2 regions of the Streptomyces sp. NPDC111744 genome follow, and region 2 is predicted to be linked to the other one. Evidence: riboswitches for the same ligand, from Rfam matches in the RefSeq annotation. Region 2 holds a riboswitch; the other holds the start of a gene.
The links. A riboswitch is a leader RNA that binds a small molecule or an ion and turns the genes downstream of it on or off. The one in region 2 is predicted to bind glycine.
Positions count from the first base shown of each region.

Region 1: linked by a shared signal. The riboswitch ahead of gcvP (aminomethyl-transferring glycine dehydrogenase) and the one ahead of gcvT (glycine cleavage system aminomethyltransferase GcvT) in region 2 are both predicted to bind glycine.

Region 1 covers NZ_JBVKCG010000015.1:4,110-18,442, reverse strand. Annotated here, with positions in the region: partial or broken gene ACZ7OO_RS28770 (xanthine dehydrogenase family protein molybdopterin-binding subunit) at 1-749, shown strand, start outside; gene ACZ7OO_RS28765 (molybdopterin-dependent oxidoreductase) at 664-1,152, opposite strand; gene modA (molybdate ABC transporter substrate-binding protein) at 1,360-2,187, shown strand; gene modB (molybdate ABC transporter permease subunit) at 2,184-3,032, shown strand; gene ACZ7OO_RS28750 (ABC transporter ATP-binding protein) at 3,029-4,237, shown strand; gene gcvP (aminomethyl-transferring glycine dehydrogenase) at 4,306-7,191, opposite strand; glycine riboswitch at 7,364-7,458, opposite strand; gene ACZ7OO_RS28740 (PRC-barrel domain-containing protein) at 7,573-7,953, shown strand; partial or broken gene ACZ7OO_RS28735 (DNA polymerase IV) at 7,866-9,451, opposite strand; gene ACZ7OO_RS28730 (MerR family transcriptional regulator) at 9,551-10,195, opposite strand; gene ACZ7OO_RS28725 (bifunctional nuclease family protein) at 10,460-10,933, opposite strand; gene ftsR (transcriptional regulator FtsR) at 11,025-11,762, opposite strand; gene ACZ7OO_RS28715 (FHA domain-containing protein) at 11,804-12,634, opposite strand; gene ACZ7OO_RS28710 (DUF881 domain-containing protein) at 12,825-13,661, opposite strand; gene ACZ7OO_RS28705 (small basic family protein) at 13,667-13,999, opposite strand; gene ACZ7OO_RS28700 (DUF881 domain-containing protein) at 13,996-14,333, opposite strand, start outside.
Region 2 covers NZ_JBVKCG010000009.1:26,395-40,727, reverse strand. Annotated here, with positions in the region: gene ACZ7OO_RS21320 (ABC transporter substrate-binding protein) at 1-627, opposite strand, end outside; gene ACZ7OO_RS21315 (ABC transporter permease) at 687-1,685, opposite strand; gene ACZ7OO_RS21310 (hypothetical protein) at 2,328-2,579, shown strand; gene ACZ7OO_RS21305 (enhanced serine sensitivity protein SseB C-terminal domain-containing protein) at 2,688-3,470, opposite strand; gene ACZ7OO_RS21300 (enhanced serine sensitivity protein SseB) at 3,637-4,428, opposite strand; gene ACZ7OO_RS21295 (AAA family ATPase) at 4,647-5,336, opposite strand; glycine riboswitch at 5,493-5,590, shown strand; glycine riboswitch at 5,591-5,700, shown strand; gene gcvT (glycine cleavage system aminomethyltransferase GcvT) at 5,748-6,875, shown strand; gene gcvH (glycine cleavage system protein GcvH) at 7,007-7,384, shown strand; gene glyA (serine hydroxymethyltransferase) at 7,423-8,685, shown strand; gene ACZ7OO_RS21275 (L-serine ammonia-lyase) at 8,742-10,109, shown strand; gene ACZ7OO_RS21270 (glycoside hydrolase family 25 protein) at 10,481-11,041, shown strand; gene ACZ7OO_RS21265 (hypothetical protein) at 11,100-11,273, shown strand; gene ACZ7OO_RS21260 (EF-hand domain-containing protein) at 11,916-12,128, opposite strand; gene ACZ7OO_RS21255 (helix-turn-helix domain-containing protein) at 12,188-13,099, opposite strand; gene ACZ7OO_RS21250 (GNAT family N-acetyltransferase) at 13,160-13,792, shown strand; gene ACZ7OO_RS21245 (YncE family protein) at 13,815-14,333, opposite strand, start outside.

The sequences.
Region 1 (14,333 bases), on a different contig from region 2:
TCCGACACCGATGTCGTACGGCATGACACGGGCGCGTTCGCCTCCACCGGCACCGTGGTGGCGCGCAAGGCCACCCTGCGCGCCTCCCGCCCCCTGACCGACCTGCTCCTGGACTTCACCGCGGCCCAGCTGCGCGTCCCGCGTGCCGACTGCCGACTCGCGCAGGAGGCCGTCCTGCATCCGGGCGGGCGGCTCCCCCTCAAGGAGCTGTACGTCGCCGCCCGTGCGGTCGGCGTCGAGCTCAGTGCCGACGGCCACTTCGGCGGCACCCCGCGCTCGGTCGCCTTCAACGCGCAGTGGTTCCGGGTGGCCGTCGACCCCGGCACGGGCGAGATCCGCATCCTGCGCGGTGCGCACGCGGCCGACGCGGGCAAGGTGATGAACCCGATGCCGTGCACGGGCCAGGCGGAGGGCGGGTCGCGCAGGCGCTCGGAGCCACGCTCTTCGAGAACGTACGGCTGGACGCGCGCGGTCAGGTCGAGACGGCGGTCTTCCGCCGCTACCGGCTCCCGCAGTACGCGGACATCCCGCGTACCGAGGTGCACTTCATGGAGACCGCCGACGCCATCGGGCCGCTGGGCGCCAAGTCGATGAGCGAGAGCCCGTTCAACCCGGTCGCCCCGGCGCTGGCCAACGCGCTGCGGGACGCGACCGGCGTGCGGTTCACGGAGCTGCCGCTGACGCGCGACCGGGTGTGGCGGGCACTGGATGCCAGCCGCCGTACGCCCCGTCCACCCGTATCCCGGTGATGCCGCTGATGTGCCGGGCCCCGCAGCGGTCCTGCGGCAGGACCAGTTGCGGGCCGGCCAGGTCCAGCGGGGTGTCGTCGATGCTGACGGCGAGCAGAACGGGGGCGTGAGCGAAATCCGGGTCGATCTCCGCCCAGGAGAGCAGCGCGTGGTGTCCGTCGGCGCCGGTGACCGCGATCAGGAAGCGCAGGCGGTCCTTGCGCCGGGCGGGGTCGAACCCCGGGCCCGCGTCGCTGAGGACGTCGTACAGCAGGGGTCCGGTGAAGCGGTGGTGCTGAACGCCGCTGGTGGCGCACTCGAAGCTGACCCGCACCCGGTGCTGGGGCCGGCGCAGGAGGTCGGGCACGGTGAGCCGGGCCGGCCGTGCCAGGTCCCCGGTGAGGTCGAGTGCGGCGAGCGTCATGTGCGGCCACCTCCTGGATGACGCTACCCACGGCACACCTCCGTACAAACGCACATGCCAGGATCAAGTCATAAGTGTGCAGCTCATGCGATGTGACAGAAGACTTACGCCTGGCACATGCGGCAGTATCATCTGCTGGCGGCTGATAGACAGGTCGCAGCAGGGCGCGACAGCTTTTCCATCTGGATTCAGAGGAGTTCACTCGTGATGACCCGTTCCGCGCGCCGGACCCGGCGGACGCTCCAGCTGGCCGGTGCCTCGGTCGCGGCCCTGCTGACCCTGGGCGCCTGCTCCTCCTCGAACGACGACTCCTCCGCGTCGACGAAGTCGGACACCTCGTCGTCGGCGTCGCCCAAGCTGTCGGGCTCGATCACCGTGTTCGCGGCGGCCTCCCTCAAGGAGAGCTTCACGACGCTGAAGGCGGACTTCGAGAAGGCGCACCCGGGCACGAAGGTCAACTTCAGCTTCGGCGGCAGTGACACCCTCGCCGCGCAGATCACCAGCGGGGCCCCCGCCGACGTCTTCGCCGCCGCGAGCGCCAAGACGATGGCGACCGTGACGGACAAGAAGGACACCGCCACCACGCCGGCCACCTTCGTCCGCAACCAGCTGGAGATCGCCACCCTGCCGGGCAACCCCGGCAAGGTCGCCTCGCTGAAGGACCTGACCAACTCGTCGCTGAAGGTGGTCCTCTGCGACAAGACGGTGCCGTGCGGGGCCGCGGCGCAGAAGGCCCTGGACGCCAGCAAGCTCAAGCTGACCCCGGTCTCCTACGAGGAGGACGTGAAGTCCGCCCTCAACAAGGTGGTCCTCAAGGAGGCCGACGCCGCGGTCGTCTACAAGACCGATGTGAAGGCCGCGGGTGACAAGGTGGAGGGCGTGGAGTTCCCCGAGTCCGCCGACGCCATCAACGACTATCCGATCGCCCTGCTGAAGAACGCCCCGAACCCGACGGTGGCCAAGGCGTTCATCGCGCTGGTGCAGTCCGCCGAGGGCCAGCAGGTCCTGAACGAGGCCGGGTTCCTCAAGCCGTGACGAAGGTCGACGAGCCGGGCGCCGGAGCCGTCACCGCCACGGGCGGCCCACGGCGCCGGCGCGTCCGGCCGGCGGTCCCGCTACCGCTCCTCCTCCCCGGAGCGGTAGCGCTGGCCTTCCTCCTCCTGCCCCTGCTCGCCCTGCTCCTGCGCGCTCCCTGGAGCAGCCTCCCGTCGCTGCTGACCAGCACGGAGGTGTGGCAGGCCCTTCGGCTCTCCCTGCTCAGCGCGACCGCGGCGACGGCCGTGAGCCTGGTCCTGGGGGTCCCCCTGGCCTGGCTGCTGGCCCGCACGGAGTTCCCCGGCCGAGGCTTCGTACGAGCACTGGTGACTCTCCCTCTGGTCCTCCCCCCGGTGGTCGGCGGTGTGGCGCTGCTCCTCGCCCTGGGCCGTAACGGGGTCGTCGGCCAGTGGCTGGACGACTGGTTCGGGATCACGCTCCCGTTCACGACGACCGCCGTGGTGATCGCCGAGTCCTTCGTGGCCATGCCCTTCCTGGTGATCAGCGTCGAGGGCACCCTGCGCGCCGCCGACCCGCGCTACGAGGAGGTGGCGACGACCCTGGGCGCCTCCCGCTTCACGGCGTTCCGCAGGGTCACGCTCCCCCTCATCGCCCCCGGCATCGCCGCCGGCTCGGTCCTGGCTTGGGCCCGCGCGCTCGGCGAGTTCGGCGCGACGATCACTTTCGCGGGCAACTTCCCAGGCCGCACCCAGACCATGCCGCTCGCCGTCTACCTGGCCCTCCAGAACGACCCCGACGCGGCGATCGCCCTCAGCCTGGTGCTGCTGGCGGTGTCGATCGCGGTGCTGGCGGGGTTGCGGGACCGTTGGATGACACCCTCATGACCAAGCCCGAGCCCACACAACCACCCCACACCCCATCCGCAGCGGCCGACGGCGCACGGCCCCCACTGGGGCCACCCGCACCTGACACCGATATCCGCACCGGTGGTGCGGGTGGGAATCACAACCCGGCCGAGGGCCGGGTACCCCCCGCCCACCCGCGGACCACCGACGGCCTCGATGCCCACCTCGTCGTCACCCGCCCCACCTTCCACCTCGACATCACTCTCACCGCCGCCCCCGGCGAGGTCGTCGCCCTCCTGGGCCCCAACGGCGCCGGCAAAACGACCGCCCTCCGCGCCCTCGCCGGCCTCACCCCCCTCACCGCCGGCCACCTCCACCTGGACGGCACGGAGTTGGACCGCACGCCCCCCGAATCCCGCCCGGTGGGCGTCGTCTTCCAGGACTACCTCCTCTTCCCTCACCTCACGGCCCTCGACAACGTCGCCTTCGGCCCCCGCTGCCAAGGCGCGACAAAGACCGAGGCCCGCGCCCAGGCAGCCGCGTGGCTGGACCGCATGGGTCTCGCGGAGCACACCGGCGCCAAACCCCGCCGCCTCTCCGGCGGCCAGGCCCAGCGCGTCGCACTGGCCCGAGCCCTGGCCACCCACCCCCGCCTGCTGCTCCTGGACGAACCCCTCGCCGCCCTCGACGCCCGCACCCGTCTGGACGTACGGTCCCAACTCCGTCGTCATCTGACCGGTTTCGAGGCCGTCGCGGTACTGGTCACCCACGACCCGCTGGACGCCATGGTGCTGGCCGACCGCCTGATCGTCATCGAGCAGGGCAGGATCGTCCAGGAGGGCACCCCCGCCGACATCGCCCGCCACCCGCGCACCGACTACATCGCGCACCTGGTCGGCCTCAACCTCTACCGCGGCCGGGCCGAGGGCCACCTGGTCAGGCTGGACACCGGCCCCGCCGTCGCCACCACGGAGGACCTCGCCGGTGACGTGTTCGTCGCGTTCCCGCCGAGCGCCGTCACCCTCTTCCGGGACCGCCCCACCGGCGCCAGCGCCCGCAACCTCTGGCGCTGCGAAATCGTCGGCCTGGAGATCCACGGCGACCAGATCCGCGCCGACCTGACCGGCGATCTCCCCCTCGCCGCCGACCTCACCACGGTGGCCGCCGCTGAACTGGACCTGCACCCCGGCGCCGCGGTCTGGGCGACGGTGAAGGCGGCACAGACCCACGCGTACCCGGCGTAGAACCGCACAGAACCGCACACGAGAGGCCCCGCCGAAGCGGGGCCTCTGTGCCGTACCCGTACCGCGGATCAGTCCTCGTACGCGTCCAGCGGCGGGCAGGAGCACACCAGGTTCCGGTCACCGAAGGCCTGGTCGATCCGGCGCACCGGCGGCCAGTACTTGTCGGCGGCGGACACCCCGACCGGGAAGACGGCCTGTTCACGGGTGTATGCGTGCTCCCACTCCCCGCCGAGCGCGGCGGCCGTGTGCGGAGCACCGCGCAGCGGGTTGTCGTCGCTGGGCCACTCCCCCGCCCCGACCTTGTCGATCTCCGCCCGGATGGCGATCATCGCCTCGCAGAAACGGTCCAGCTCACCGAGGTCCTCGGACTCGGTCGGCTCGATCATCAGCGTCCCGGCCACCGGGAAGGACATCGTCGGCGCGTGGAACCCGTAGTCGATGAGCCGCTTGGCGACATCGTCGACGCTCACCCCGGTCGCCTTGGTCAGCGGCCGCAGATCGATGATGCACTCGTGCGCGACCAGCCCGCCGGGCCCGGTGTAGAGCACGGGATAGTGCGGCTCCAGCCGCTTGGCGATGTAGTTGGCGCTGAGCACGGCAACCTGCGTGGCGCGCTTCAGCCCCTCGCCGCCCATGAGCCGGACGTACGCCCACGAGATCGGCAGGATCCCCGCGGAGCCCCACGGCGCGGCCGAGATCGGTCCGACACCGGTCTGCGGCCCGGCGGCCGGCTGGAGCGGGTGGTTCGGCAGGTACGGCGCCAGGTGGGCCCGTACGGCCACCGGACCGACGCCCGGCCCACCGCCGCCGTGCGGGATGCAGAAGGTCTTGTGCAGGTTGAGGTGGGAGACGTCGCCGCCGAAGTGCCCCGGCTTGGCGACCCCGACCAGGGCGTTGAGGTTGGCCCCGTCGACGTACACCTGGCCGCCGGCCTCGTGCACCTGCCCGCAGATGTCCGCGACATGCTCCTCGAACACGCCGTGCGTGGACGGGTATGTGATCATCAGCACGGCGAGCTGGTCGCGGTGCTGCTCGATCTTCGCCCGCAGGTCCTCGACATCGATCTCGCCGTCCTCGGCGGTCTTCACGACGACGACCTTCATCCCGGCCATGACGGCGCTGGCGGCGTTGGTGCCGTGCGCGGAGGAAGGGATCAGGCAGACGGTCCGCTGCGCATCGCCGTTGGCACGGTGGTAGGCGCGTACGGCGAGCAGCCCGGCCAGCTCACCCTGTGACCCGGCATTGGGCTGGAGCGACACCTTGTCGTAGCCGGTGACCTCGGCGAGCCGCTCCTCCAGCTCACGGATGAGCGTCAGATAGCCCTGCGCCTGCTCGGCGGGCGCGAAGGGGTGCAGCTGGCCGAACTCGGGCCAGGTGACCGGCTCCATCTCGGTCGTCGCGTTGAGCTTCATGGTGCAGGAGCCCAGCGGGATCATGCCCCGGTCCAGCGCGTAGTCCCGGTCGGCGAGCCGGCGCAGGTAGCGCAGCATCGCGGTCTCGGAACGGTGCTCGTGGAAGACGGGGTGGGCCAGGTAGCCGTCGCCGCGCAGCAGCGCCTCGGGCAGCGTGTCCTCGGCGACCGCGTCCAGCGTCTCGACGTCGCCCTCGACGCCGAACGCCGTCCATACGGCGCCCAGCTGGGCCCGCGTGGTGGTCTCGTCGCAGGCCATGGAGACGTGGTCCGCGTCCACGAGCCGCAGGTTGACACCGCTCTGCCGGGCGGCGGCGACGACCTCGGCGGCCTTGCCGGGCACGCGCGCGGTGAGAGTGTCGAAGTAGGCGCCGTGCACGATCTCGACCCCGCCGGCCCTGAGCCCCGCGGCCAGGATCGTGGCGTAGCGGTGGGTTCGCCGGGCGATGGCCCGCAGCCCCTCGGGCCCGTGGTAGACGGCGTACATGCCGGCCATCACGGCGAGCAGCACCTGCGCGGTGCAGATGTTGCTGGTGGCCTTCTCACGGCGGATGTGCTGTTCGCGCGTCTGCAGCGCGAGCCGGTAGGCCTTGTGCCCGTCGGCGTCCACGGACACGCCCACGAGCCGCCCGGGCAGGCTGCGCGCGAACTTCTCCCGCACCGCCATGTAGCCCGCGTGCGGCCCGCCGAAGCCCATCGGCACACCGAACCGCTGGGTCGTACCGACGGCGATGTCGGCGCCCAGCTCACCCGGCGAGGTCAGCAGCGTCAGCGCGAGCAGGTCGGCGGCGACGGTGACGAGCGCGCCCAGCCCGTGCGCCTGCTCGACGAGCGGCTTGATGTCGCGTACGGCACCGGAAGCACCGGGGTACTGGACGAGCACCCCGTTGATCTCACGCGAGGCGAGGTCCGCCGGAATCCCGTCGCTGAGGTCCGCGACGACGACCTCGACCCCCGTCGGTTCGGCCCGCGTCCGGATCACGGCGACGGTCTGCGGCAGCGCGTCCGCGTCGATGACGAAGACGCCCTTCTTGTTCTTGCCCATGCGCAGCGACAGAGCCATGGCCTCGGCGGCGGCCGTGCCCTCGTCGAGCAGCGAGGCACCGGAGGTGGGCAGCCCGGTGAGGTCGGCGACCATGGTCTGGAAGTTCAGCAGCGCTTCCAGCCGGCCCTGGGAGATCTCCGGCTGATACGGGGTGTAAGCCGTGTACCAGGCAGGGTTCTCCATCACGTTGCGCAGGATGACGGGCGGCGTGAAGGTGCCGTAGTAGCCGAGCCCGATCATCGAGTCGAGCACCTGGTTCCGGTCCGCCAGCGACCGCAGTTCGGCCAGCACCTCGGCCTCGGTGCGCGCACCCGGCAGTTCCAGGGTGTCGGCGTTCTTGATCACGTCCGGCACGGCGGCAGCGGTCAGCTCGTCGAGCGAGCCGTACCCGACCTGGGCGAGCATCTTGGCCCGGGCCCCGTGATCGGGCCCGATATGGCGCTGCTCGAACGGGATTCCCTGTTCAAGCTCGGAGAGCGGAACACGCTGGGCGGTCATTGCGGAGGCCTCCTGGTCTGACGCGACCTTCGAGGGGTACCCAGGCGGGCACCCCGACGGCCTCCCCCTCTGTCATCTCAACCTGAGAGCTTCGCCGGACGCCCAGGGGATCCGGCTTTCACCGTCGGTGAGAGCGGACGCCGTCGACGCCCGCCCTGCTTTCCAGAGTGACCTCGTCCGTGCGGTACGTGAGCCTGAGAGATTCCGGGGAGGATTTGCTCCTTCGGCGCCTCCGGTCTGCCCGGAGGACTCTCCCGCACGGGGTCAGCAGCCGCTTGCCAGCCTACCAGCGAGGGCAACGCACGGACCTTCGAGTGGCCGCCTCCTTCAATGTGCTCTTTTGTAGTGCTTACGGATGAGTTGCGACCAAGTGGAGGGCCCGTGCAGACCGACATTGATCCGCGCAACCTGATCGGCCGCAAGGCGTTCGACTGCCACGGCACGAAGATCGGCACGATCGACGAGGTCTACCTCGACGACGCGACCGGTGTGCCGGAGTGGGCGGCCATACGCACCGGCCTGTTCTCCCGGGACGCCTTCGTGCCCCTGGAGCCCAGCGAGCTGGTCGAGGGCACCCTCCAGGTCCCCTTCGACCGCGCCCTGATCAAAGATGCCCCCGACTTCGGCGTGGGCCGCCACCTCTCCCCGGAGCAGGAACTTCAGCTCTATCACCACTACGGCCTGGACATGACCGCCCCACCCGCCGACCACCCGGACCACGACTTCGGCAAACTGGCGGGAACCGAGGACGCGGGCGCGTAGACGGCGCGCGCGCCTCTCCAGCCGCGGGCAGTCGTGCCGCTGGGGCGGCACGGGTGGACGCTGGGGATGCCCCCTCTGGGGGAGGCGTCCTGCGAGCGCCGGTAAGCGACCCCCACCTCCGCCCAGCCCTCACCCCGGGTCACGCACCAACCCCGTCCACTGGAATCTCCGGCACCAACGGCAACGGATCCACCGGCTCCAGCTCAGGATCCTCCACCCGGAACGTCCGCACCCGCCCCGGCTCCACCGACCCCGGCGTCTCGAACCGAACCGTCACCCTCCCCAGCCCACTCCCCTGCACCCACCCGTGTCCGTACTCGGCATGCCGGACGTCGTGCCCCGAAGGCCATCTCCGCTCTACGACCACCTCCTGCTCGGCGACCGGCTCGGCCGCGTCCTCCTCCGCCAGGACCTCTGCCGCCTCCCCCGCCGCCTGCGCGAACAGATCCTCCTGTGTGAAGTCGGCCAGCCCCGTCACCCCCACCCCCAGCAACCGCACACCCCCCGTCGTGTCCACCGAGTCCAGCAACCGCGCGGCCGCCTCCCGCACCACCGCCGGATCGTCGGTCGGCCCCCTGAGCGTCTCCGACCGGGTGAGCGTCGAGAAGTCGTACCGCCGTACCTTCAGCACGATGGTCCGCCCCGACAGCCCGGCCCCCCGGAGCCTGCGCACACACCGGTCGGCCAGCCGCTGCACCTCCATCCCCACCCGCAGCCGGTCATGGATGTCCACGTCGTACGTGTCCTCGACGGATACCGACTTGGCCTCCCGCTCGGCGACCACCGGCCGTTCGTCGTGCGCCAGTGCCATCGCGTGCAGCGCATGCCCATGGGCCTTGCCCAGCAGCCGTACCAGCTCGTCCTCCCCCGCCTCGGCGATCTCGTCGACCGTGGTGATCCCGGCCCGCCGCAGATGGTCCCCCGTCGCCGGCCCCACGCCCGGCAGGGTCCGCACCGACATCGGCCCGAGCATCGCCCGCTCCGTGCCCGGCTCGATCAGCACCAGCCCGTCCGGCTTGGCCTGCTCGGAGGCGATCTTCGCGAGCATCTTGGAGGCGGCGAGCCCGACCGACCCGGAGAGCCCCGTGGCCGCCCGTATGTCCGCGCGCAGCTTCTCCCCCACCAGCCGCGCCGACACCGCGTCCCAGGCCACCTCACCCGCCTCCAGGTCGACGAACGCCTCGTCCAGGCTCAACGGCTCCACCAGCGGCGACAGCTCGTGCAGCAGCGCCATCACCTGCTCGCTGATCGACCGGTACAACCCGAAGCGCGGCACGAGATACGCGGCGTTCGGCGCCAGCCTGCGCGCCTGTGCCATCGGCATCGCGGAGTGCACCCCGAACACCCGTGCCTCGTACGAGGCGGTGGCCACCACCCCGCGCGGTCCGAGCCCGCCCACGACCACGGCCTTCCCGCGCAGACTCGGCTTGGATGCCTGCTCCACCGAGGCGTAGAAGGCATCCATGTCGAGATGCAGGATCGTGGGCGCGTTTCTCACATCTCCGATGCTGCACCACGCCACTGACAATGCCCCGGCACGGTTCCGTGCCGGGGCATCACAACAGGCTCAAGGGGCTGAAGGGTGCGGTCCGGGGCGTCAGACCGCGCGGTTGCGACGCCGCGCCAGCTCGTCGGCGGGGTTGGGCCCGACCAGGGTCTCGCCGGTGTCGACACGCTCGCCGTGCAGCTGGGAGAGCGCGCTTTCCACGTCCCGCCAGACCACGCCGACCGCGATCCCGAAGATGCCCTGGCCGCCCTGGAGCAGGGCGTGGACCTCATCGGGCGAGGTGCACTCGTAGACCGTGGCGCCGTCGCTCATGAGGGTCATGCGCTCCAGGTCGCAGAAACCGCGTTCTCTGAGATGGTGCACGGCGGTGCGGATGTTCTGAAGGGACACCCCGGTGTCCAGGAACCGCTTGACGATCTTCAGAACGACGACGTCCCGGAAGCTGTACAGGCGCTGGGTGCCCGACCCGTAGGCGGGCCGCACGCTGGGCTCGACCAGGCCGGTGCGGGCCCAGTAGTCGAGTTGCCGGTAGGTGATGCCGGCCGCCGCACAGGCCGTGGGCCCCCGGTAGCCGATCTCCTCGGTCGTCATGGACGCCGCCCCTCCGCCGCTCGGCACTGCCGTCGGCCGCTGCGGAGCGTGACCGGCAGTGCTGCCGTGAAGCGAGTACGGACCGCTCTCCCCGAGACGGCGTCCCGGGGCACCCCCAGCCGTACCGTCGCCGCTGCTTCTCACGCCGACCTCCGTCCTTGACCTGCCTTCTCGACGGTAGGCAGTCACCAGGGGTGCGTCAACGATCGCCACACTCGGCACGCCGAGTGATAATCACCCTAGGAGTGGTTTCCCGTGCCCCACCGCGGGGAAAGGCTAGCCGAATGCTCTGGCGGTAAAGCGTAGGACGCTCTCAGTGGCCGCTGGCAATTGCCCATGAGTTTCGGCTGTGACCAGCCGTGAACCGGCCCGTCACCGACCTCTTGGGTGACGGGCCGCTCCGGTCTGTCACTGGCTGCTGGTGCCGAAGTCCTCGGGCGAGATCTGGTCGAGGAACTCGCGGAACTTCTCCACCTCGTCCTCCTGCTCGTCGGGGATCGCGATGCCCGCGTCGTCCAGCACCGTGTCGCTCCCGTAGATCGGCGTTCCGGTGCGCAGCGCCAGCGCTATGGCGTCGGACGGACGGGCGCTCACCTCGACACCGCTGGCGAAGACCAGCTCCGCGTAGAAGACGCCCTCACGGAGGTCCGTGATGCGTACTTCGGTGAGCTCCTGGCCGACGGCCTCCAGCACGTCCTTGAACAGGTCGTGGGTCAGCGGTCGCGCGGGGGCCATACCCTGCTGGGCGAAGGCGATCGCCGTCGCCTCCCCCGGCCCGATCCAGATGGGGAGGTAACGGTCGCCTCCCACTTCGCGCAGGAGCACGATCGGTTGGTTGGAGGGCATTTCCACCCGGACACCTACGACATCGAGCTCGTTCACACAGCAACCCTAGGCCGTGCCCGGGACGTTTGGGTAGTCGGGCCCGGAACGCGCGCCCGATCCGGCCTCCGCCCGGGTCCTGTCACGATGGTCACGGCAGCCGCACCCCAAGCGCGGTCTGCACCAGTGCGGCGTGCAGCTTCACCGTGAGCGCCGCCAGTTCCTTCGTACGGGCCTCCGCATGGGCCCTGGTCTGCGGATTGCGGTGCCGCTTGAGCGGGGCCACCACCTGGTCCACCAGGCCCGCCTCACGGTCGGCGGCGGCCTTCATCACCCGCAGATGGCGCGGCTCGATCCCGAACCGGCCCAGCTCGGTCACCAGCGCGGCCACGGTGACCGCCTCGGCGTCGTACACGCCGTCCTCCAGGGGAGCGAGCAGCCCGTACGACTCCCACTCCGCCAGGCAGTTCTCGTCGATCTCGGCGGCCGCGAGCAGCTCGTCCCGCCCGATCCGCGCCACCGAGGGCGCCTCGGGAACCATCGGCACCGCTTCACCGTCCCGCTGCCGCCCCAGCACGGGCGGCTGCACGGCCTCGCCGCGCTCCATGGCCTCCAGGTACTCCCGGATGACCTTCAGCGGCAGATAGTGGTCCCGCTGCATCCTCAGGACGTGTCCGAGACGCTCCACGTCCGCGGCGCTGAACTTGCGGTACCCGGACGGGGTCCGGCGCGGTTCGATCAGCCCCTCCGACTCGAGGAAGCGGATCTTGGAGATGGTGACTTCGGGGAACTCGTCGCGCAGCACGTTCAGCACCGTGCCGATGCTCATCAGCCCGGTTTCCGTGGCGGCGGTGCCGTGACCGGTACCGCCGCTCGGTTTGTGCAGCATGGACCTTCTTCCCTGGGGTCCCCCGGACGAGGCCCGGGGGGTCAGATGCCCTGCCGGCTCGCGTAGAAGACCAGCCGGTACTTACCGATCTGGACCTCGTCACCGTTCGACAGAGCGACCTGGTCGATGCGCTCCCGGTTGACGTACGTGCCGTTGAGGCTGCCCACGTCGGCCACCGTGAACGAGCCGTCCGGCTGGCGGCGGAACTCCACATGGCGGCGCGAGACCGTCACGTCGTCCAGGAAGATGTCGCTCTGCGGATGACGGCCGGCCGTGGTCAGGTCGCTGTCCAGCAGGAAGCGGCTACCCGAGTTCGGTCCGCGGCGCACGACGAGCAGCGCGGAACCGAGCGGCAGCGCGTCGACGGCCGCCTGTGCCTCGGGCGAGAGCGCCGGTGCCTGGGTCTGGCCGGTGACCTCGGCGTCGTAGGCCTCGAGACCGGAGATCGAGATCGTGGACGTCGTCTCCGACGCACGCTCGGGGACGGCGCCCGCGCGCAGCGGAGCACCGCAGTTGGAACAGAAGCGGGCGTTCTCCGCGTTGCGGTTACCGCACCTCGTACAAACCAGGGCCGACATGGACGGATCCTCCTGCCGCGGCTGCCCCGCCGGGGCGTTTGACGCGTACGGGTCGGAGGTAAACCCTCCACCCGCACCTGAGGTTGACGGTTGCCCGAAACCTATGCCGCCGGACTGCGACGGGTCAACTGACCGCGCGCCCTGACCTCCCGAAATGTCACCCCCCGGACCAGCCACCTGGTCCCGGAACAGCGGGCGCTGACCGTCCGCGTCAGGCTGTGCGCGATGGCGAGCGGTCGCGTTGTCGCTGCCCTCTCGCGCGCTCTTGCCGAACAACTTCGAAAACAACTTCACGGGCGATTCCCCTTGACCGAAACAGACCCGCCCGTGGGGCAGGACGAACCCTGACTGAATAGACCGGCCGACCCGGACAACCTCACAACGTCCGTATCCACCAAACAGTTTCCACCACGCACCGGCTCCCCGGTGCGCCGACCCCCCGCATCCTCATGCCCCTGCCGGACGTCCCGCATGCACCGCCGGTTCACTGTGCAGACGACCGAGCGTAGTCAGGCTGCTTCGCCGGTCGCAAGGCATCCACAACGATCTTGGTCGACCGCTCGACGGTCACAGTCGCCTGCTCCTTCTCGAGGGTCTGCACCACACCTCCGGGGATGTTGAGGGCCGGTTCGAGGTCCTGCGGTTTGCCGATCACCTTGAAAACGTAAGGCTGGGTGATCTTGTTCCCGTCGACGCTCACGCTCTTCCCGGAGCCGGTGAGATAGGTGCCGGCGACCACCCGCACCCCGTTGACCTGGATCGCCTCCGCGCCGGCCGCGCGCAACTCCTGGATCGCGTCGAGCAGCATGTCCGCCTGTACCGTTCCCTTCGGGTCGTCGACCGTCATCGTGATGCCAGGACCCTGCGCCGCCACGGTGCCCGCCAGAATGCCGAGTTGCCTCTCCTTCTCGACCGTCTGCTTGCGTGCCTCCGCCGCCTGGTCGGAGCTGCTCTGCAACTCCTGACGCTGTTTTTCGAGTCCTGTCTTCTCGTCCTCAAGACGCTGAGTACGGTCGTCCAGTTCATCGAGGATGCGAACAAGATCCTCCTGGCGGGCCCCGCGCAACGCGCTGTCACTGTTGCTGTTCGACGCCACCTGCACGGCGAGGCCGAATCCGAGCCCGAACAGCAGCACGGCGACGATCAGTTGGGCCCGGCTCACCCGCGGCGGCCACAGCCCCTGGACCAGCCGCTGCCGGCCGGTCGGCCCGGCCTCCGGCTTCGGCTCGGCGGCGGACCCGGTCTCCGTCGCCGCGGCCGGCACCTCGGCGGGCAATTCCTTGCGGAGCCGGTGCTCCGGCCGTTTCTCGTGCTCGCTCATGCCGCTCACGCCCGGAAGACATGCCGTCGGATCGCCGCGGCGTTGGAGAAGATACGGATACCGAGGACCACGACGACACCCGTGGACAGCTGCGAGCCCACACCCAACTTGTCGCCCAGGAACACGATCAGCGCGGCCACCACCACGTTGGACAGGAACGACACCACGAAGACCTTGTCGTCGAAGATCCCGTCGAGCATGGCCCGCAGCCCGCCGAAGACGGCGTCGAGCGCCGCGACGACGGCGATCGGCAGATACGGCTCGACGACCGCCGGAACCTCAGGACGGACCAACAGTCCGGCCACGACGCCCACGACGAGGCCAAGTACGGCGATCACGATGTGCCCTTCTCAGTCTTCTCGGTGTACGGCTCAGCCGTACGTACGATCACGCTGGGTGCGGCGGGCAGCCGGACGTCACTCTCCGTGGAGATCGTCGCCCGGATGCCGAAGTTCTCCTCCAGGGCATGCAGATACAGCCCGTCCGGGCTGTCCTGGAACCTGGAGCCGAGCCTCTCCCCGTCCCCCACCGCCAGCACCGTGTACGGCGGGACCAGCGGCCTGTTGTCGACCAGTATCGCGTCTCCCGCGGCCCTGATCGCGGACAGGGCCGTCAGCCGCTGCCCGTTGATGGAGATCGCCTCCGCACCCGAGGCCCACAGCCCGTTCACGA
Region 2 (14,333 bases):
GTAGTCGAACTCCTGGAAGGACTGCTTCAGGTGGAAGACGATCGTGGTGTCGTCCGGGGTCTCGATGGACGAGAGACCCTTGGCGCTCTTGTCCTTGTAGGGGCCCTTGTACTTGTCGCCGCCGACCAGGAACTGCTGGAAGTAGTTCGGGCCGAGGGAGAGCACGTCACGCGCGAAGTTGGAGCGCTCGACGGCGTACTTGACGTCCTTGGACGTGATCGCCGTGCCGTCCTGGTACTTCAGGCCCGAACGCAGCTTGTACGTCCAGGTCTTGCCGCCGTCGCTCGGGACGCCCTTGCTCGCGGCAAGGTCCGGGACCAGGGTGTTGCCCTTGGAACCGGGGCCGGGCTCGAACGTCATCAGCGGGCGGGCGTACAGCCGGCTGAAGTTGTACATGTACGCGTAGTACGTGTTACCGGGGTCGAACGAGTCCGGGACGTCGGACAGCTCGTAGGTGACCGTGCCGCCCTTCTTGTCGGACGCGTTGACGACACCCTTGGTAGCCGCGTTGGCCGCGGCGGAGCTGCCGCCGTTGCCGTTCTTGTTGTCATCGGCCTTGCTGCACCCTGCAACCAGCAGGGTGGCGGAGCCGATGGCCGCGATCGCGGCCAGCGCTGACCTTCGCATGATGGGTGGGTTCCCCTCCATTGTCGGAAACTTAATCGGACTCTCGGTGACAGCAGGCGTCAGCGGCTGCGCGGGTCGAGAGCGTCGCGGAGACCATCACCGAGCAGGTTGAACGCCAGGACGGTGATGAAGATGGCAAGGCCGGGCACGATCATGTACTGCGGATCGACCTGGTAGTACGTCACGGCTTCGCGGAGCATGCCACCCCAGGACGCCTGCGGGGGCTGGATGCCGACGCCGAGGAAGCTCAGGGACGCCTCGAAGAGGATGTTGGTCGGGATCAGCAGCGTCGAGTAGACGATGATCGGGCCGACCAGGTTGGGCATCAGCTCACGGAACAGGATGTACGGGCCCCTGGCACCCATGCCGCGGGAGGCGTCGACGAACTCGCGCTCCCGCAGGGCGAGGGTCTGGCCGCGCACGATCCGGCCCAGGTAGGGCCAGTTGAAGAAGCCGATGACGAAGATCAGCACGCTCAGGTGGAGCGGCAGTCCGTTCAGGCCGAACGCGCCGCCCTGGAGGGTGGCGGAGATGGCGATGGCGAACAGCAGGAGGGGGAAGGCGAGGAAGGTGTCCATCAGCCGGCTGATGACCGAGTCGACACGGCCGCCGTAGTAGCCCGCGACGACACCCATGATCGCGCCGATCACGTTCGACAGGATGGTCGAGCCGAAGGCGACCACCAGCGACACCCAGGAGCCCTCCAGGACGCGGGTGGCGATGTCCCGGCCGAACTTCGGGTCCACGCCGAGCGGGTGATCGAGGCTCATGCCGCCCCAGCCGCCGGTCGGCAGCGAGGTGTTGGCGTCGATCAGGTCCTGATGGAAGGCGTTGGGATCGAGGCCGAGCAGGGCCTGGATGGGGCGGGCGAGGATCGCGACGAGAATCAGCAGGACGACAACGATGCCGCCGACCACGGCGACTCTGTCCTTCTTGAACCGGGTCCAGGCGATCTGCCCGAGGGAACGGCCCTCGATCTGACCCTTGCCGACACCTTCCAGCACAGCCTCCGGCTGCACTTCGGATGCCGCTCCGGTGGTCTCGATCGGTGCGGTCACTGTGACCCGACCCCTCTCGCCGGTGGTAACCGGCCTACGCCAGCCGCTGATTGCGGCTTTGTCGACTTGCTCGATCCGAGGTTTAAACCTCGGGCCTGACTGGCGAGTCTTCAGCTTCGCCGCGATCACCCGCCAGATCTGACGGAGAAAGTATGCGCAACCGTGATGCAGTCCGAGGGATTCCGTTATCCGAACGGTAGGTGGCGGGAGTCGGACGGTGTCAATCACCCCAGGAAGGTCGCAATCAACCCTTTTCGCCTTCATCTACGCGCGAAGACGAAAGCCAGCGGGACCGAGGCGGGCCCAAGCCCCCTAGGGGAGGAGAGAGTGACCCATGTCACATCACAGGGAGCGCTCTCCGGTTCACAGTAAGAGGTCACTTTCCTACCCGCCCACAGGGCGGACATTCGACGCAATCACGGATGGGCCGAGTCTAGCGGAAGTGGAATTTGAGCGTCATTTGAGGGTGTTCGCGTGCAGTAATTCGAATCCGCTTGCCAGCCTCAATTTCCGCCAGATAAATTCTTCGCCATCGGCGGAGAGCAAAGCCGCTCACCGACCAAGAATTGCTGGGCGGCGGACATCCGGCACGAAGGACCCGGCGTCCTGCCGGGGAGGCGAGGTCGGTGGGAGATCCGCAAGATGGTCAAGATCAAGGTCGACGGAAGCTACGCGTACAACGTGACCAAGCAGACCAAGAAGGACAACAGCGTCTCCTTCACCCTGCCGGTGGCTGGCCATTCCTACGGCTACGTCCAGCCGAAGGTCCAGTACACCCTTCTCCACCACCAAGTAGGTGGAGAAGCCGAACTGCAGTGTGGTGAAGGTGAAGTCGAACACCGTGGACGCCATCACCGCGTACCCGCTTTTCGCCTCGTGCCAGAGCAAGAATGAGGCCTGCACCCGAAGCCGAAGAAAGAAATCGGCGGAGGCCTCGGCGTACGCCAGAAATCACAGTGGGGCCCGCCCTGTTTCACAGGGCGGGCCCCACTGTTCGCTGGGTCAGTACCGCACGGGCGGATACCCGTACCCCGCCGCCGGGGCCGGGGCGTGTGCCTCGCGGTCGTAGAACGGCCGTGCCGTCGCGCGCATCCACATCACCACCGGGTCGTACTCGTCGGTCATGGCGACCGTCGACACCGGCAGTCCGTCCGGCACCGCCCCGATCGACTGCTGCATCATCGCCCGCACCGAGTCCACGGCCGGCGGCGACGTGTCGTACACGTCGAGCCCGATCGCGAGATACGGCGCCCCGAGCGCCGGCTGCACCCAGGCGCGCCGCAGTGAGCGGATCGCGGGCGTACGGTGGGCGTTCTGCGACAGCAGCGCATAGAACTGGGGGACCTCGATGGCCGGTTCCGCGAGGCGCAGCGGCCCCGCGGGCTGGCGGTCCAGGCCGGTCGCCATCCGGCGCAGGTCCAGCCAGGGGATGCCGACGCCGCCGCCGGGGGCGTGCGGGTTGAGCCACAGGCCGTAGTGGTCGGGATAGAGCGTGCGGGCCACATCGAGGCCGTCGACCACCTCGTACGAACGGTTCCAGCCGCTCGCCGACAGTTCCTGGGCCGAGGTCACGCAGGGGGCGTAGCCGTGACCGTCGACCTCCATGTTCCCGTACTGGGCGTCGGGGGAGCCGGCCTGGCCGTGCCAGAGCAGCATCCAGATCTGGCCGGAGGAGGGCGTGGCGAGGGCGCGGAGGAGTGCCTCGTAGGCGTCGTAGCGCCCGGGGGTTACCTGGCGCAGCATGTGCTCGACCTGTCCGGTCGCCGCGGTGCCGCTGGCGCTCACGTGTTACCGCCCCTTCATTGAGTTGCCCCGCGTTGGAGGTCGCCCCGCGTTTGGAGACAGCTTAAGCGCCAAGGGGGGTGGCGCAGATTGTCCGGCGGCGGGTGCGGGTTCGCGGTGGCCGCCCCGCCTCGGCCCCCTCCTGGCTCGGCTGCCGCTGCGCCGGCTTCTAGTGGCCGTACTGGTAGAAGGGGCGGACGTTCTCCCTCATCCAGTGGCCCACCGGGTCGTCCGCCACGTCCAGCAGGACCAGGTTCACCGGCCACTTCACCGGGACCCTGCCGAGGGCCTTGCCCAGCGCCTCCAGGGGCAGCGCCCTTATGTCCCCCTCCCACCGGGAGAGTTCGATGCCCACGAACATCACGGGGTCCGCCGTCTCGACCGCGGCCAGGCAGCGGCGGGCGGTGGCCACCACGCCGGTCTGCGCGAACTCGGCGGCGGCCGCGGTCAGGAAGTCCATCGGGTCGTCCTGCCAGTCCGGTTCGAAGAGACGGACCCGGCCGCCCGAGGCGGCGCCGTCCAGTTCGGTACGGCCGGACCGGCACAGCTCGGCGACCGCCTCCGGCGGCAGCGGGACGCCCACCACTCCCCCGGGGTTCACGGCGATGCCGACCTGCGGGGGCAGACCGCGGGCGAACTCGACGGCCGGGGCGATCGTGAACGACAGATGGGAGCCGACCACCAGTCGGAACTGCTCCTCGGAGCTGAAGACCGGGACGTACACCTGGCCCTGGATCTCCGTGGTGGGCAGGTCCAGCGAGCCGCTGTGCGGGCCGCCGCCCTCCGGCAGCGGGACCCACAGGAAGCTCCGGCCCAGTACCTCGATGAGCCGGCCCGCCGCCGCGGGGACGCCGAGGGAGGCCGACAGGACCTCCTCCAGCTCGTTGCCGGGCCAACCGCCGTGCGGGTGGGGCTGTGCCTGTGCCGGGAAGTCCGCGGGAATGTCCGCCGGGAAGTCCATCTGCCTACCGCCTGCTGGAAACCACTGCTGCTGAGGCTGAAAAGGCTAGCGGGTGGCTGTGACAATGCCTCACCCTGCGGGGACAAAGCCTCACCCCGCGAGCTTCTCCGCTTGCGGAAAGCCTCACCCCGCGAGCGCTCCGCTGGCGGCAAACCTCACCCCGCGAGCGCCCCGCTGGCGGCAAACCTCACCGCGAGCGCTTCGCTTGCCGGAAAGCCTCACCCCGCGAGCTTCTCCGCCTTCTCGAAGGCGATCCGGCACAGCACGTCAGCCGCGTCCCGGTCCAGGAGCACCGCCGAGCCGACGCCCTGGGGCGGGCCGCCCTTCTCCACCGCACGCACCAGGCGGGCGGCGGCGTGGCGGTGGCGCAGGAAGGCGTACCGGGAGACGCCCCGGCCACGCTCGCGCTGACCGTCCAGTGCCGTGCCCGGCGTCACGTCCAGGAGCAGCAGGTGCAGGGTGCCGTCGCGGCGGCGGGCCTCGCGGGCCAGCCAGTCACGCACCCAGGCCTGGGTACCGCAGTCGTGCACGACCATGCCCTCGCCGGTGCGCAGCGCGCGGCGCAGTCCGGCGTAGTGGGCGAGGCGGACCAGCGGGCGGTAGAGGGTGTACGGCAGGAAGCGGGCCAGGCGGGCGTCCCAGCGGTCGCGGGTGTCCTGGGAGTCGATCCGGATGCCCTGGACGGTGCGGTGCATCAGGGTGGACTTGCCGCTGCCGGGCAGCCCGGTGACCACGACCAGGTCACGCGGGCCGAAGAGCAGGCCGTGCGGGCTGTGTCCGGCCCGGTCGCGCAGATCGCGGACGACCGGTGCGGGGCGCTTGTCACACCGCTCGCGGGCCGGGGCCGTCGGCTGTCCCGGCAGGGTGATGCCCGTCGTCCCGTATGCCGTGGTCCTTGTCACCGTGATCGTCCTCCCCGGGGGTTCAGGAAAGGTTCTCCCCACTTAACGTAAAGAGAAGGTAATGCACGGTGTCTCGCGGTTCCGTCCGCTCCGCGCCACAGCCCTGTTACAAAGCTCCGCCCGGCATGCAATGATGTGCCCGCCAACTGCATACCGGCCGCTTGAATCCGCGCGGGAGAGTCCCCAGCAGTCTTCGCTGGGGCGCCGAAGGAGCAAGTCCCTCCCTTGAATCTCTCAGGCCCCGTTACCGCGCGGGCGAGGCACATCTGAAAAGCGGGCCGCTGTGTCAGTGGCCCCACCCAAGGTGCAAGCCGTGACCACTCGTGTGGTCAGGGCGAACCTCTCAGGTTCCGATGACAGATGGGGAGGACAGACCTCGCCTGTCATGCCCTGGGACCCTTGGGAGACGACCGACCGATGAGCAGTTCCGATTCCGCTGGACTCCGCCGTACCGCGCTCGATGCCGTGCATCGCGCGCTCGGCGCGACCATGACCGACTTCGCCGGCTGGGACATGCCCCTGCGCTACGGCTCCGAGCGCGACGAGCATGTCGCCGTGCGGACCAGGGCCGGGCTCTTCGATCTCTCCCACATGGGCGAGATCACCGTGACCGGCCCCCAGGCCGCCGCCCTGCTGAACCACGCGCTGGTCGGCAACATCGCCTCCGTCGGTGTCGGGCGCGCCCGCTACACCATGATCTGCCGGGCCGACGGCGGCATCCTCGACGACCTGATCGTCTACCGGCTGGCCGACACCGAGTACATGGTCGTGGCCAACGCCTCCAACGCCCAGGTGGTCCTCGACGCGCTGGCGGAGCGTGCCGCCGGGTTCGACGCCGAGGTGCGGGACGACCGGGACGCGTACGCGCTGATCGCCGTCCAGGGGCCCGAGTCGCCGGGCATCCTGAAGTCGCTGACCGACGCCGACCTGGACGGCCTGAAGTACTACGCGGGGCTGCCCGGCACCGTCGCCGGGGTCCCGGCGCTGATCGCGCGCACCGGCTACACCGGCGAGGACGGCTTCGAGCTGTTCGTGAAGCCGGAACACGCGGTGCGGCTGTGGCAGGCACTCACCGAGGCGGGTGAGGGTGTCGGCCTGGTGCCCTGCGGGCTGTCCTGCCGGGACACCCTGCGCCTGGAGGCCGGCATGCCGCTCTACGGGCACGAGCTGACCACCTCGCTGACCCCCTTCGACGCCGGGCTCGGCCGGGTGGTGAAGTTCGAGAAGGAGGGCGACTTCGTGGGGCGCGAGGCGCTCCGGGAGGCCGCCGACCGCGCCGCCGCCCGGCCGCCGCGGGTGCTGGTCGGCCTGATCGCCGAGGGCCGCCGGGTGCCGCGCGCCGGGTACCCGGTGGTCGCCGGCGGCGAGGTGATCGGCGAGGTCACCTCCGGTGCCCCCTCCCCCACCCTGGGCAGGCCCATCGCCATGGCGTACGTCGACGCGGCGCACTCGGCGCCGGGCACGGCGGGCGTGGCCGTGGACATCCGGGGCAGCCACGAACCGTACGAGGTCGTGGCGCTGCCGTTCTACAAGCGCCAGAAGTAGACCCCAGAGGTAGACCCAGAGGAGACACTGAACGCGGCGGCGCGTGACCCTGCGCACATTTCCGCTGCTCACATCTCTTTCCAGCAGTCCTCTTTCACCAGCACTCCCCCGCGTACAGGAGAATTCAGGCCATGAGCAACCCCCAGCAGCTGCGTTACAGCAAGGAGCACGAGTGGCTGTCGGCCGCCGCGGACGGCGTGGCGACGGTCGGCATCACGGAGCACGCGGCCAACGCGCTCGGTGACGTCGTCTTCGTCCAGCTCCCGGCCGTCGGCGACACCGTGACCGCGGGCGAGTCCTGCGGCGAGCTGGAGTCGACCAAGTCGGTCTCCGACCTGTACTCGCCGGTCACCGGTGAGATCACCGAGGTCAACGAGGACGTCGTGGACGACCCGTCCCTGGTGAACTCGGCCCCCTTCGAGGGCGGCTGGCTGTTCAAGGTGCGCGTCGCGGACGAGCCGGCCGACCTGCTCTCCGCCGACGAGTACACCGCCTTCACCGCCGGCTGAGGACCGTAGAGACACCGGCTGAGGAGTCGTAGAAAAAGATGTCCGTTCTGAACACGCCCCTGCACGAGCTCGACCCGGAGGTCGCGGCCGCGGTCGACGCCGAGCTGGAGCGCCAGCAGTCCACCCTGGAGATGATCGCCTCGGAGAACTTCGCTCCGGTCGCGGTCATGGAGGCGCAGGGCTCGGTACTCACCAACAAGTACGCCGAGGGCTACCCGGGCCGCCGCTACTACGGCGGCTGCGAGCACGTCGACGTCACCGAGCAGATCGCCATCGACCGGGTGAAAGAGCTGTTCGGCGCCGAGTACGCCAACGTGCAGCCGCACTCCGGTGCCTCCGCCAACCAGGCGGCCCTGTTCGCGCTGGCCCAGCCCGGGGACACCATCCTGGGTCTGGACCTCGCCCACGGTGGCCACCTCACCCACGGCATGCGCCTGAACTTCTCCGGCAAGCAGTTCGACGTCGTGGCCTACCACGTCGACAACGCCGGTCTCGTCGACATGGCCGAGGTGGAGCGGCTCGCCAAGGAGCACCGGCCGAAGGTGATCATCGCGGGCTGGTCGGCGTACCCGCGCGAACTGGACTTCGCCGAGTTCCGGCGGATCGCCGACGAGGTCGAGGCCTACCTGTGGGTCGACATGGCCCACTTCGCCGGCCTGGTGGCCGCCGGTCTGCACGCGAACCCGGTGCCGTACGCCGACGTGGTCACCTCCACCACCCACAAGACGCTCGGCGGTCCCCGCGGCGGCATCATCCTGGCCCGCCAGGCCTTCGCGAAGAAGCTGAACTCGTCCGTCTTCCCGGGCTTCCAGGGCGGTCCCCTGGAGCATGTGATCGCGGCGAAGGCGGTCTCCTTCAAGGTCGCCGCCTCGGAGGACTTCAAGGAGCGCCAGCGCCGTACGGTGGAGGGTGCGCGCATCCTCGCCGAGCGGCTCACCGCGCCCGACGCCCGCGAGGCCGGTGTGAACGTCCTGTCCGGAGGCACGGACGTCCACCTGATCCTCGTCGACCTGCGCGCGTCCGAACTGGACGGGCAGCAGGCCGAGGACCGTCTCCACGAGGTCGGCATCACGGTCAACCGCAACGCCGTCCCGAACGACCCGCGGCCACCGATGGTGACTTCGGGTCTGCGGATCGGCACCCCGGCGCTGGCCACCCGCGGCTTCACGGCCGAGGACTTCGCCGAGGTCGCGGACGTGATCGCCGAGACGCTGAAGCCGTCCTACGACGCGGCGGCCCTCAAGGCCCGGGTCGAGGCCCTGACGGCGAAGCACCCGCTTTACCCCGGTCTGAACAAGTAGTTCCCTGGTGGGGGCACCCGACGACGTGTGCCCCCACCCCCTTTGGAGGAGTTCCCGTGGCCATCTCGGTCTTCGACCTGTTCTCGATCGGCATCGGCCCGTCGAGCTCCCACACCGTCGGGCCGATGCGCGCGGCCGGCCTGTTCGCACGACGCCTGCGCAACGAGGGGCTGCTGGAATCCGTCGCGTCGATACGCTCCGAGCTGTACGGCTCCCTCGGTGCGACCGGCCACGGCCACGGCACCCCGAAGGCGGTACTGCTCGGCCTGGAGGGCGCCTCGCCGCGCACGGTCGACGTGGAGACGGCGGACGACCGCATCGAGGCGATCAAGAGCACGGGACGCCTGTCGCTCCTTGCCGAACACGAGATCGCGTTCTCCTTCGACGCCGACCTGAAGCTGCACCGCCGGAAGACCCTCCCGTACCACGCGAACGGCATGACCCTGTGGGCGTACGACGCGTCCGGGGCGGAGCTGCTGTCCAAGACCTACTACTCGGTCGGCGGTGGGTTCGTCGTCGACGAGGAGGCGGTCGGCGCGGACCGCATCAAACTGGACGACACAGTCCTGAAGTACCCCTTCCGCACGGGCGACGAGCTGCTGCGCCTGGCGAAGGAGACGGGTCTGTCGATCTCCGCGCTGATGCTGGAGAACGAGCGGGCCTGGCGTACCGAGGAGGAGATCCGCGAGGGTCTGCTGGACATCTGGCGGGTGATGCAGGCGTGCGTCGCGCGCGGGATGTCCCGCGAGGGCATCCTGCCGGGCGGTCTGCGGGTCCGCCGCCGGGCCGCCATCACCGCGCGCCAACTGCGCGCCGAGGGCGATCCGTTGGCACACGCGATGGAGTGGATCACGCTCTACGCGATGGCCGTGAACGAGGAGAACGCGGCGGGCGGGCGGGTGGTCACCGCCCCCACGAACGGCGCCGCCGGCATCATCCCCGCGGTCCTGCACTACTACATCAACTTCGTCCCCGGCGCCGACGAGGACGGAGTGGTCCGCTTCCTCCTCGCCGCCGGCGCGATCGGCATGCTCTTCAAGGAGAACGCCTCCATCTCCGGCGCCGAGGTCGGCTGCCAGGGCGAGGTCGGCTCCGCCTGCTCGATGGCGGCCGGCGCGCTGGCCGAGGTGCTGGGCGGTTCCCCGGAGCAGGTCGAGAACGCGGCCGAGATCGGCATGGAGCACAACCTCGGCCTCACCTGCGACCCGGTCGGCGGCCTGGTCCAGATCCCCTGCATCGAGCGCAACGGCATGGCCGCGGTCAAGGCGGTCACCGCGGCCCGCATGGCCATGCGCGGCGACGGCTCCCACAAGGTGTCCCTGGACAAGGTCATCAAGACCATGAAGGACACGGGAGCCGACATGAGCGTCAAGTACAAGGAGACCGCCCGGGGCGGGCTGGCGGTGAACATCATCGAGTGCTGAGGGAGTAGCTCGCCCATACCGTTGTGCCCGGCCTGTCAGAACGCGGGTGCCGGTCCCAGCGAGCAGCGAGGCCCGCCACGATGAGCAGCCCGCGGGCGGTTGCCTCCGTGTCGGCGGCACAGAGGCCGGCCGAACGGGGCGGAAGGCGTTCGGCGCGGGGCCGTACGGCGTCGGCGGTCAGTTCGGCGACGACGAGCACGATGTCGTCGTGGGGAGCGGGCGGCCGTGCTCGGTGACGTGGCCGCCCGGAGCTGACAATTCACGCGCCCACGCGGATCGCCCGTGCCGATCCGGGGAATAACGGAATACGCAGTTGCAATTCCCGCCCCCCAACTCCTGTCTCCCCCACCGGCATCCAGGGAGTCCCCCACATGCTGCACGGAATCGACGTGAGCGCCTACCAGTCCTCCGCCTACGACACGGACGGCCTCTCCTTCGTCTTCATCAAGGCGACGGAGGGGCGTTCGTACGTCAACCCCAAGCTCGCCGCCCAGACCAAGACCGGACGCGACGCCGGACTGGTCGTCGGCTACTACCACTTCCTCTGGCCGGGCAACCTCACCGCCCAAGCCGAGTACTTCGTCACGCACGCCCCCGAGAAGGCGGGCGAGATCCTCGCCGTCGACTGGGAGACCACCGGCGACGGCACGCATGCGAGCAACGCCGAAAAGGATCGTTTCATTCGAACAGTGCAGGAACTGCGGCCCAGCAACCGGGTGGTGCTGTACACCAACCGCAACTTCTGGCTCACCATCGACACCACCTCGTTCGCCGGCGACGGCCTCTGGATCGCCGACTACGTCAGCGCCGGCCACCCGCGTATCAAGGCCAAGTGGCGCTTCCACCAGTACACCAGCGACCCGCACGACAAGAACGTGGCGGACTTCGCCGACAAAGCCGCCCTCAAGGCATGGGCGATCAAGGGGAATTGAGCGTGGCTGGAGGCTCCGTCAGGTTTCTGTGCGGTGTGCCGGGGCCACACTGTGATCCGTGGTGACCAGCCCCGCGCCCTTCTGGGAGGCCCTCGACGCAGCTAACCGGGCGGCGCTGCTGCGGGCGGCGACGCGGGTCCCGCTCGTCGCCGGCCGGCAGTTCCTCACCCAGGGCGAGGACGCCGACCATGTCGTCGTGCTGGTGCACGGCTGGGTCAAGGTGATCGCCTAGTCGCACGCCGGCTACCGCGCCCTGCTCGCGCTGCGCGGTTCCGGTGAACTCCTCGGCGAGCAGGCCTCGGTGGAGAACGGCCGCCGCTCCGCCACGCTGGTCACGGCCACCGCCGCCGACCTTCTGCAGCTGCCCGCCGGCCGCTTCCACGTGCTGGCCCGGGCCCGCCCCGGCATCGCCGCCGCCTTCGAGCAGACGCCGGTACGACGGCTGCGCGAGGCGGACGCCCAGCGCGCCGGCATCACCGAACCGGTCCCCGCCCGCCTCGCCGCACTCCTCCTCGACCTGGTCGAACGCTGCGGCCTCCCGGAACCGGACGGCCCGTGGCGCCGCTGCCGCACTGGCGTTGACCGGGACGCCGGGGCTGGCCGCGCACCGGGAGGCCCACCGGCCCACGCTGTCGCAGGGCCAGCGCGGACGGACCCTGATCGCCGCCCCCGCCCTGATGCCCGAGCCCCGGCTGACGCTGCTCGGCGAACCGGCCGGCGGGCCTGCCGGGCCGGGAGCGGCTGCTCACCGCGCTGGACGTGCTGCTCCTGCGCGACGACCGCGCGCCGGCGCAGGGTCCGGCGGCACCGCACCCCGGGCAGGAGAAAGGGGGGCCCGGGATCCGGGCCCCCCTTCGCTCTTCGTCGCCGGCGCCTACTTGCTCAGGTGGGCCCAGAACTCGTCGAACGACAGAACCTTGTCGCCGTTCAGGTCGCGGCTGTTGATGATCGCCTGGGCGACCGTCTCGGTGACGTTCCAGTCGCCCCCCTGCGCGAGGGCGGTCTTGAACTCGGCGGCGGTGATGAAACCGTCACCGTCCGCATCGATCCGCTGGAAGTGGATGCGCGCTTCTTCGATGTCCGCCACCGATCCGCCCCTTTTGTTCGTATTGCTCATGCCGTGTCGGCGTACTGTCGCAGGTCAGATTAACGGTCCACGCGAGCCCGCAGAGCGGCGGCCACCCAGGCGATCTCCTCCGCGTGAGCAACCAGGGGCAGCCCCTTCAGCGTGGAGAGCAGTTCGCGATAGCGGGCGGCCCGGTGGTTGAACGCGCTGTCCAGCCGTTCCAGTACGACGGCCGCGTTGCCGTCGCCGAGCAGGGCCCGCAGCACCTCGTCGGCCTCGGGTGCCTCGGGTGCGATGCCCCGCCGACGTGCGTCGCCCGCCAGGTCGATGAGCCGCTTCATGAACCACAGGGAGGTCCCGGCGGGCACCTCGGGCCCCCGGTCGGCCGCGTTGAATTCGGTCGCCCGGCGCATCTGGGCCCGGAAGTCCGGGTCCTGGAGCATCTCGGCCAGCTCCACCCAGGCGTCGACCTGCTCAGGGGTCGGGTCCTCCGGCAGATCCGCCACGGTGGCGAGCATCCGCTTGCGGATCTCCGGGTCGACGGTGTCCAGCCCGTGCAGCGTCTCCTCGACGAACTCCTCGAGGATCCGCCGCCGCTCGGCAGCCGACAGCCGTGCCAGCTTGTTCATCAGGGTCGTCTCCTCCGCACTCGAACCGCGTCGGGCCACGGTCGACAGCACCGCCCGGGTCACCTTCAACGACCGGATCTGCGCGTCCAGCGCGGCCACATGCGCCGCCGCGACCTCCGCCACGGTCTGCTCGCCGGAGAGCACCGCACGCACATGCGCCAGGCCGAGGCCCAGTTCGCGCAGGGTGCGGATCAGCTCAAGGCGGGCGAAGGACTCGGCGTCATACAGCCGGTAGCCGCCGGACGACCGGCCCGCCGGGGTGAGCACACCCTCGTCGGACCAGTAGCGGATGGTGCGCACGGTCAGCCCCGTGGCGCGCGCCAGCTCACCGATGGTGAAAAGTCCGGTGCTGTCTTCGATCATGTCTGCGAGTGTGGGCCTTCCAGTGGGTGGAGACTCAAGGCTCAAGGAGCGGGCACGGCCATGGAGACCTTGCGGGACATTCTCGACGCGGCGGCCCGCGGTGTCTTCCCGCCACCGGACGGCCGAACGACCGTCGTCCCGCAGCCCTCCGGCCGGGACGCGGGGGTCCTCTCCTTCACCGCGCACTCGGTGGTTTTCGTCGACGAGGACCCGGAGTGGGTGTACGACACCCTGCGCGCGACCCCCTGCGACCCGCTCTGCGCGACCATGAACGCGCGTTTCCTGGTCGCTCTGATGGACCGCACGGGCCGCGAGCAGGAGACGATCGACGCGCTGCTGGTCGCCACCCCGCTCCCCGGCCGACCGGACCTCCCGCTGACCGAACTCACCGGCCCCGACCCCTCCCGGGTCGCCTACGCCCGCGCCCGCCGTGACGAGGTGCGCGCCTGGGCGACGGAGGGCGGAGTGGTCGTCCTGGGCCGGGGGGTCGCCGGGCGGCTCGAGGTCTCGGTGGAGGTGGATGAGGGGGTACGACGGCGAGGGCTGGGCCGGGCACTGGTGACCGCCGCCCGGCAGCTGGCCGAGGAGCCCCTGTGGGCGCAGGTCGCCCCGGGGAACGCCCGCAGCGTGCGGGCGTTCCAGGCGGCCGGCTATCTGCCGGTCGGCGCCGAGGCGCTGCTGCTCAGGACGTGAACCACCGGCCGCGGCGGCGCGGTCAGCGGAAGATGCCGGTGTGGCCGAGGGAGTAGCGGCCCGGCTGCGGATAGACGGCGAGGCCGTGCGGGCCGCTGCCGACGTGGATGCGGGCGAGTTCGGTGCCGGTGCGGGTGTCGATGGCGTACACCTCGGAGTTGTAACGTCCGGACAGCCAAAGGATCTTGCCGTCCGCCGACACCCCGCCCATGTCCGGGCTGCCGCCGCCCGGCAGCCGCCACTTCTCCGTCAGCCGGTTCTGGGCGAAGTCGAAGACGGAGATGGTGCCCTCGCCCCGGTTGGAGACGTACATCTCGCGGGAGTCCCGGCTGACGTACAGCCCGTGGGCGCCCTTGCCGGTGGCGAGGAAGGTGGGCTTGGTGAAGGTGTCGCCGTCCAGGATCCACAGCCCGTCGGCCATCATGTCGGCGATGTAGAACAGCTTGCCGTCGGGCGAGACCTTGACGTCCTGCGGCATGGCGCCGTGGAACGGCAGTTTCTCCTGCCGGAGCACCTCCATCTTCTCGGTGTCCACCTTGAG